2 regions of the Nocardioides sp. AN3 genome follow, and region 2 is predicted to be linked to the other one. Evidence: riboswitches for the same ligand, from Rfam matches in the RefSeq annotation. Region 2 holds a riboswitch; the other holds the start of a gene.
What was found. Region 2 has a riboswitch for cyclic di-AMP ahead of ACYQ1K_RS12655 (transglycosylase family protein). Riboswitches for the same ligand answer to the same signal wherever they lie in the genome.

Region 1 (4,405 bases), on a different contig from region 2:
CCTCGCTGACGCCGTCGAGAGCGGCGATCGCCTCGGCCACCTCGGGGATCCGAGCGGTGTCGGCCTGCACGAAGACGATGGCGGTGATCACAAGGTCACCGTACCGGCTGATGGACCGTCGCGAGGTCTCGTCTGTCGTCGAACGGCACGAGGCTCTTGCGTGACTCGTGGACGGCGTCATGAACCGCCAGGTGCCGGCTCGCACCCGCGACGGGGCATGTCCACGCGCCCTCCACGTCGACCAGGCGGATGCCGGGTGCCTCCAGCCAGCGCAGGATCACCTCGCTCTCCTCAGCCGTTGCGGCGGGCGTCGGGCCCGGACCCGGGCGCACCGTCTCGGCGCTCGCACGCAACTGAGCGACGTAGGCGTGTGCGTCCGCGCCTGGAGGAAGCACGCCAGCAGCCGCGAGTCGGCCGAAGCGGATGACATGAACGCTCCAGCGTCCATTGTCCTCCCGGCGGGTAGCGATGATCTCGCCACACCTGGTCAAGGCCGACAGGCGCTGGGTGCGAGCCGCGGCGCGGATGAAGGCCGCCAGGCGATCGCGGTGCACCCCTGCCTCCTCGAACCGCTCGTCGGCCGCGAGCGCGCCCATGCGCGCCGAGAGGGACTCGACCACGCGGTCGGGCTCTCGGGACAACGTCTGCTTGAGCTGCGCGACGACCTCTCCGTAGGCCCTCTCATCGGCGCTGCCGTCGCAGGGGGAGAGGCACTTGCCCATCTCGGCCAGGACGCAGGGCGTCTTGGACGGACGTCGGGCGAGGCGCTCCGAGCACTGCCGGATCGGAAAGCTGTCGTGCAGCGCCTGCAGCGCCTTCTCCGCCACCTTCTTGGAGCTGAACGGGCCGAGATAGTCGGCGTCGTCGTCGAGCACGCGCTTCACGAGGGCCAAGCGTGGCCATGGCTCTCGGGTCAGCTTGATGAAGTGCACCTTCTCGGGGAAGCGCGACCGACGGTTGTAGCGAGGCTTGTGCTGGGCGATCAGGCGGAGCTCGCGGACCTGCGCCTCGAGGGGGGTCGCGCACTCGATGCCCGTCACACGCTCGGCGACACCGACCATCTCACCCATCCGTGTCCGCGTCTCCGACGAGGTGAAGTAGGAGCGGACCCGGTTGCGCAGGTCACGGGAGGTGCCGACGTAGAGGACCCGCCGGCGCTCGTCCTCGAAGAGGTAGACCCCGGGGGCGTGGGGGAGCGCCTCGGCGAGGTGACGCTTGCGGCGCTGGGCCGGCGTCACCCGTCCCGAGAACGTCTGCAGCTCCTCGAGGGTGTGCACGCCGAGGCCGCCGAGGCGCTCCATGAGCCCGTGCAGCACGTCGACGGTTGCGCGCGCGTCTGACAACGCCCGGTGGTTGGGTGTGGTCGTGGAGTTGAAGACCTTCGCCAACGACGACAGCTTGCAGTTGGGCGCATCGTCGCGTGTGATGACGCGACGGGCGAGCTTGGCAGTGTCGAGCACCTCGAAGCTCGGCCACGGACGGCCCTGACGGTCGGCGAAGTGGCGCAGGAACCCGACGTCGAACGGGGCATTGTGGGCGACCAGCACGGACCCCTGTGCGAACTCCAAGAACGCCGGAAGTGCTGACTCGATCGAGGGGGCGTCCACCACCATCGCGTTGCTGATCCCGGTGAGGACGGCGATGAAGGCCGGGATCTCGCTGCGCGGGTTCACCAGTGTCTGGAACTCGCCCAGCACCTCGCCGCCGCGCACCTTGACGGCCCCTATCTCGGTGATCATCGAGCCGCCCTCCGCAGAGCCGCCGGTCGTCTCGAGGTCGACGACGCAGAAGGTGATGTCGCGCAGCGGTCGGCCCAGCTCGTCGAAGCTGCGCTGGCTCTCCCAACGGGCGCCGGCCGTCCGAGTGATGCTCATGAGGGCGACGTTAGGAGCGAGCTCCGACATTCCTGGGACGACGCGCGGCGTCCCGCCGTCCCCTAGCGCTGTCGCAGTGATTGTCGGTGGTGCCTGTCAGCCTGTTCGACATGACCACGAGGATCGACTGCGACACGTGCATGGTGCGCGGCCTGGCCTGTCATGACTGCGTCGTGACGGTGTTGCTCGGCCCCCCGCCGGAGCTGGGGTTCGACGACGACGAGCGCCGCGCGCTCGACGTCCTCGCGCAAGGCGGCCTGGTGCCTCCTTTGCGCATGGTGACTCCCACGTCGAGTGGTGATGTCGAGTCGGCGTGACTGCTGGGGCTGGTGTGACGGAGATGGTCTGGATGGACCCCAACACGCACGCTCGACCGATTGGCTGCACTCGCGACGGGCGGCTAGAGTTCACCACTCAGATGTCCGTGGAAGTGGGTCGACCGACTCGCGCGGGCATCGCGCTCAATCTCGGCTGGATCGGGCCAGTCGGGAGCCGGGGAACCAACCGACACCGCCGCGAGGCGGGGTCATCTGGGGTGAATCGCCCACGAGGTGCAGTTGCTGGTGACAGTGGCCGCGAGGAGTGGGGGTAGGGCCAGTCGTGCCCGAATCCGTCAGCTCACTCGGTAGGCGTACGACACAGCAAGGGAGACGGCCCGCTCGTGCTGAACGGCCGGAAACGAGTCACCGCAGCGGTGGCAGGCGTCGCCATCGCCTGCACTTTCGGAGTGACCACCACCACCCCCGCCGAGGCGAAGCCGAACATCAAGGATGTCCAGGTGCGCGTCGACAAGCTCTATCAGGACGCTGACCAGGCGACCGAGAACTACAACGAGGCGCGCCTGCGCCTCGACACGCTGCAGCGGGAGCTCACCAGCGTCCGCGCCGACCAGGCGCGCCAGGAGTCCGCTTTGTCTGCCGTCCGCGTGCAGCTGCGCGACACCATGCTCCAGCAGTTCGAGGGGTCGAACCTCTCGGCAGTGGGCCAGGTGTTCGTCTCAGACGACCCCAAGGCGTTCCTCGGCCAGCTCTCCACCATCTCGGCCTACGACAGTCTTCAGGCCGGCCTCTACCGTGACTACTCGACTCAGCTCGACGCCCTGCGGCTGCGCCGCAAGGCGACGGAGCAGCGGACCGCCGAGGTCGCCGCGACCGAGCAGAAGCTCGCGTCGGACAAGAAGGCCGTCCAGTCCAAGCTGGCCGACGCTAAGGCTCTGCTCGCCAAGCTCAAGGAGTCGCAGCGCAAAGCGCTCCTCTCGCGCGACAGTCCCCGAGCCGCCATCGGAGACATCTCTGCAGCGGTCGACGTCCCGGCGAGCGGGCGCGCTGCGGCCGCTGTCACGTACGCGAAGGCCCAGCTCGGTGACGCCTATGTCTGGGGCGCGGCCGGTCCCAGCGCATTCGACTGCTCAGGCTTGACGATGCGCGCCTGGGGAGCGGCCGGCGTTTCGCTGCCGCACTCCTCGCGTGCCCAGTTCAGCTCGGGCCCGCACGTCGCCGAGAGCGACCTGCAGCCGGGCGATCTGGTCTTCTTCTACAGCCCGATCAGCCATGTCGGTCTCTACATCGGCGGCGGAATGGTCCTACACGCCGCCAACCCGAGCGAGGGTGTGCGGATCTCTCCGTTGCACTCGATGCCTTACTCCGGCGCCGTCCGCCCTGGCTGAGTCGTCCTCAACGAGCGGCAAGACCGGTCGTCCACGCTGGTGGGCGGCCGGTCTTGTCACGTTTCTCTGCCTGGGGCTCGCCGGTATTGCGTGGGTCGCCTTCAAGCCCGATCCCTATGTCGCCTCCACCCCTCGCGCTGCTCATTCGCCGGCGCGTCCGGACCTGGCAGCGGTCGCGCTCAATCGGCTAGAGGCGGCGGTCTCGGCACGCGACCCTGCGGCTGCCGCGCGATTGGGAGTCGACTCGCGGGCTCAGACGTTGCTGCGCTCGATCGTCTCGAATGCGGTGGCGCTCGAGGTCACGGACTTCACGGCCCGCTACGTGGACGAGGCAGGTGCGACCGGACCGAGCGGTCGGTGGATCGCGTCCGTGGACATGACGTGGCGGTTCGGCCGCTATGACTCCGCGTCGACGCACGAGGAGGTCGCCGTTTCCTTCTCGTCGGCCGCGGGCGCCGCCTCGATCTCGGAGTTCGGTGGTGGGCCCCAGCGCACTCCGCTGTGGCTGAGGGGCCCCGTGCATGTCGACGCCGGATCCGGCGTGCTGGCGCTCGGACCCGACACCACGACGGTCGACCGCTACGCGCGCTTGGCGAGGCGCGCCGTGCCGATCGTCGGCCGCGTGATCAGAGGATGGCATGGGCCCCTCGTGGTCGAGGTGCCCCGTTCGGAGGCCGACCTGGACAAGGCGCTCGGCACCGCTGTGGGCACGTATGTCGGCGTCGCTGCCGTGACGGCTAGCGTCGATGGGTCCGGCGCGGCCAACGCCCCCGTCCATGTGTTCGTCAACCCCGAGGTCATGACCACGCTCGACACTCGAGGCGCGCAGATCGTGTTGAGTCACGAAGCGACGCACGCGGCCACG
Region 2 (4,405 bases):
CGCGCACCCGCGCGGGTCAACGACTGCTACTACGACTTCCGGCCACACAGCGACTTCGTCTGGCTGACGGGCTGCACGGCGGAGGACGCCGTGCTCGTGATGACCCCGGCCGGCTCCGCCCACGACGCGACCCTCTATCTGCCGGCACCCTTCGGCCCGGGCGAGGAGGGGTTCTTCGCGAACGCGACGTACGGCGAGCTGTGGGTCGGCGCGACGCCACGCCTGCGTGACTGGGAGCGTGCGTTGGAGCTGCCTGTCCGCGACCTGACCGAGCTCGACACGGTGATCGCGACATCCGTCGGGGCGCTCCTCGCCGGTCACCGAGACCGCCCGACGGCGCTCGATGCCCTCGAGCACTCCGTCGACCTGACCCGCGTGCTGTCGGAGCTGCGGATGGTCAAGGACGCGTGGGAGGTCGCGCAGCTGCGGCAGGCGGTCGATGCGACGGTGCTGGGCTTCCGCCAGACCGTCCGGGAGATCCCCACCGCGATGGGCGCGGGCGGCGAGCGCTGGCTGCAGGGCACCTTCGACCGCGCTGCGCGCACATTCGGCAACGGTCCCGGATATGCGACGATCGTCGGCTCCGGACCGCACGCGCCGACGCTGCACTGGGTGCGCGCCGACGGCCCGGTCCTGCCGGACGAGCTCCTCCTCCTCGACATGGGCGTCGAGGTCGACTCGCTCTACACCGCCGACGTCACGCGCACCTTCCCTGCCTCCGGGCGCTTCTCGCCGGTGCAGCGCCAGGTGCACGACCTCGTCGAGCGGGCCCACCGGGCCGGCCTGGCCAGCGTCGGTCCGGGGCGCGGGTTCGGCGACTTCTTCAAGGCCTGCATGGAGGTCATCGCCCAAGGACTGCACGACTGGGACCTGCTCCCGGTCTCGGTCGACGAGGCGCTCTCACCGGCCGGACAGCAGCACCGTCGCTGGCTGGTCTGCGGGATCGGCCACCACCTCGGGCTGGACGTCCACGACTGCGCACGCGCGGGATATGACGCCTACCAGGGCGGCACGCTGCAGCCCGGCGTCGTCATGACGGTGGAGCCGGGTCTCTACTTCCACGCCAACGACCTCTCGGTCCCGCCGGAGCTTCGCGGTGTGGGCGTCCGGCTCGAGGATGACGTCCTCGTCACCGAGTCGGGCAGCGAGGTGCTCTCGGGGGCATTGCCCCTCGACGCCGTCGGCATCGAGGCCTGGATGGCGGAAGCCGTGCACTGAGGCAGCGTCCGGCCAGCGTCAACGGGCCAGTCGCGCTGCTTCGTCGCGCGCTCGACGACGCGAGCCGGATGCCGACGTCGGCGACGCCCGTTCCGCCCCGCGGCCGACCTCCCGGGACGCGAGGACGGCGCTCGCCAGCTCGTCCAGCGAGCCGTCGAACGGCCAGTCGCCGTTGGTGAACCGGGCTGCGATCGTCGCGACCCCGACCCACGCCCCGTGCACGACGTGGGCCGGATAGGCCATCGTCCGCGCGTGACCATGGAACTCGGCCTCGTCGCGGACCGACCCGACGTCGCCTGCCACCTCGAAGTCCAGGTCGAGGTCGATCCAGCCGATCTCCGCATCGTCGCGCGGCGGCTCGAAGGGAGCCGACGCGTGCCCCATGTAGCCGATCAGCGACCCCGCGGCGTCCGCATAGGCGCACAGCACCCACCACTCACCCGGGACCGCGACCCACAGCTCATCCGTTCCGACGACCTCGATCCGGCCGGTGCCTGGCCGCTCCCGGCGGCTGCCGGCGGGGACGAGCCATGCCCAGATGTCGTTCGCGACGCCCACCGAGCATGCCGAGCTCACTGCCGAGACGGTCCCGTCCCACTTGGACTTCACCACGCGGACGGCGGCCATCACGCCACGACCGACAAGGCGACGTGAGGGTGGTCGGGGCGGGCGGCTGCGCGCACCCTCTCAGTGTGGTGGGGTGCGACGGGCCGCGACAACAGGTGGGGCCTCCCTCGAGCGCCTGCCGCGCGAGGTTTTACTTCCGTGGCGCAGGATCCGGGGCGGCGACTCGGCGCTCGGCTGCGGGGGCGACAGCGGCGGATGGGGCTTGACAGCCGGCTCGCCGTACCTGACCCGGACCTGACCCCCACCTGTCGAGTTGAGCCTGAGGACTTGCCATCGAGGGGGGTCGTCTGCCTACCCTCGTTGCCGTCCCGCCAACGGGGGGACGGCCCCCGGTCCCGCCGAGTCCTGTCCGGCCGGGCGGCCCTTCGATCGGAATCGCACGGGCAGGAGCGGGGGACCCAGGTCCTTCCGGGCTCTCTGCTCACAGCAGGGGCGCCCTTGGGGTGAAGTCGCCGAGACCGGCGGCCGGGCATGCTCCGCCCGAACCCGACAGCTAACCTCGCAGGCGCGGAGGAGATCCCCATGCGCTTGCGCACTCTCGTGACGTCCCTCGTCCTCGCTGCCAGCACCGCCACTCCCCTCGTCGCGATCGCGGCACCCAGCGACGCCGCCAGCACCCGCACCTGGCAGCGGCTCGCCATGTGCGAGTCGGGCGGCCGCTGGCACATCAACACCGGCAACGGCTACTACGGCGGCCTGCAGATCAGCCGCAGCACCTGGCGGGGGTACGGCGGCGGCCGGTTCGCCCGGCTGCCCAGCCGCGCCACCAAGGCCCAGCAGATCAAGATCGCCGAGCGGATCAAGCGCGGCCAGGGCTGGGGCGCATGGCCGTCCTGTTCGGCGCGCATCGGCGTGCGCTGAGGGCCACGGCTCTCGCCGGTCCGCGTGGGATCTCCAGCATCTCGGGGGGATCCCACGCGTGGCCGGACGCCTGACGTCGGCCTGCCGCATGATGTCGCTGTGCGCGATGACGTGACGGCAGTGCTCGAGTTCGTGGTGACCGACGCGGACACCGCCAGCGCGCTGCTCTCCGGGGACCTTCAGGTGCTGGCGACGCCCAGGCTCATCGCGTGGCTGGAGGCAGCCACCTGTGAGGCCGCCCGTCCCACGCTCGAACAGGGCCAGACCACCGTCGGGACGCGCGTGGTGGTCGAGCACCGGGCGCCATCGCCGATCGGCGCGTCCGTGCGCGTCGGCGCCGCGCTGACCGCCGTAGAGGGGCGGCTCCTGACCTTCGACGTCGAGGCGACTGATGCGTCGTCAGGTCAGGTGCTGGCCGATGGCGTGATCACGCGCGCCGTCGTGGACGCGGGACGGTTCCTGGAGAGGCTCGGTCGAAAGCCCTGAGGGTCGAGGGCCGTGAGTCGGCACGGACCTCGCAGAGCCGGGGTCGGGCCGGCCGGTCTCCGTCCGCGACCAGCTAGGGGCCCGGTGCAGGCGCGGGTGCCGGTGCAGGCGCGGGAGCAGGTCCTGGGGCCGGCTGTGGCGTCACCGCCGCTGGCACCGGGTCGCAGAGTGCGGTGATGATGCGCTCGATCTCCGTGAGGACGTAGGTCGCCAGCTCGCTCTGGACCTTCCTGACGTCGGGGTCGGTGGCCTCGAGGTCCCCCAGGACGACGATGTTCTCATCGTTGAGCGTGTTGGCCGGGTCCGTGTAGTTGAAGCTCCCCGCGATCACGAGCTGGCTGTCGATCACCATCAGCTTGTGATGCACCTTGCGGACCCCGGTCCCGGGCCGGTTCTGGTAGAGGTCGACCCCGGCCCGCTTCAGCGGTCCGGTCGCTGCCCATGCCTGGGCCCCCTGGTCCCGGTCGAGCACCCCGCGGAGCCGCTCGAGGGCGGGAGGCGCGAGCCGGAACATGGTGTCGTCGATGCCGGAGGACTGGGCGAAGGTGAAGATCGCGAAGTCCACGGTGCTGGTGGCCTTCAGCATCTGCTTCATGATCTCCATCTCGGGACCCTGGTCGGGGGCGAAGACGGGCTTGACCCTGATGCCGCCCAGGGTGATCTCGCTGGGCCGGGGGTCTCGACGCTCATGAAGGGCGCCGAAGGTGCCCGAGCGGAGACGGTCGAACTCGGCGGCGTACTGCGCCGTCACCCGCTGGCCGCGCAGGATCACCACATGGTTGAGGTTGTTGCCCGCTCCGATGCCGTGGGTGACGGTGTTCTTGCCCGTGTCGGTGAGAGTGAAGTTCGTCGAGCCCGTCAGCACGGCCGCCGTGGGCAGTCCGAGGTCGCGGACGACGAACTTCTGGTGGAAGATCGCCGCGTTCAGGTCCGTGATCACATCGATCCCGGCGCGCAGCACGGCGTCATGGATCGTCCGGTTCTCCTCGAAGTCGCCGCCGACGGTCCAGGGGTCGGGGCGACCGGGCGCCTCGACGAGGTAGTCGCCCTCGAGGATCAGCCGGACCGCGACCCGTCGTTGCTTGGCAGCGATGATCGCCGTCGCGATGGCGCGGGAGTCCAGCTCCTGGACCGCGATGTCGAGCTGGCGGGTGGCGCCGCCGATGAACTCCACGATGACCTGCTCGAGGTCGTCAGGGGCACCGAGAACCGG

Region 1: it holds a riboswitch for cyclic di-AMP, as region 2 does, so the genes downstream of both, ACYQ1K_RS08785 (NlpC/P60 family protein) here and ACYQ1K_RS12655 (transglycosylase family protein) in region 2, are expected to answer to the same signal.

What each region holds. Positions count from the first base shown of each region.
Region 1 covers NZ_BAAIGC010000006.1:19,019-23,423, reverse strand. Annotated here, with positions in the region: gene ACYQ1K_RS08800 (Lrp/AsnC family transcriptional regulator) at 1-91, opposite strand, end outside; gene ACYQ1K_RS08795 (DEDD exonuclease domain-containing protein) at 96-1,874, opposite strand; gene ACYQ1K_RS08790 (hypothetical protein) at 1,985-2,191, shown strand; cyclic di-AMP (ydaO/yuaA leader) riboswitch at 2,334-2,521, shown strand; gene ACYQ1K_RS08785 (NlpC/P60 family protein) at 2,602-3,540, shown strand; gene ACYQ1K_RS08780 (hypothetical protein) at 3,800-4,405, shown strand, end outside.
Region 2 covers NZ_BAAIGC010000009.1:152,562-156,966, forward strand. Annotated here, with positions in the region: gene ACYQ1K_RS12645 (aminopeptidase P family protein) at 1-1,218, shown strand, start outside; gene ACYQ1K_RS12650 (DUF402 domain-containing protein) at 1,237-1,845, opposite strand; cyclic di-AMP (ydaO/yuaA leader) riboswitch at 2,208-2,363, shown strand; gene ACYQ1K_RS12655 (transglycosylase family protein) at 2,368-2,706, shown strand; gene ACYQ1K_RS12660 (thioesterase family protein) at 2,806-3,192, shown strand; gene ACYQ1K_RS12665 (phospholipase D-like domain-containing protein) at 3,266-4,405, opposite strand, start outside.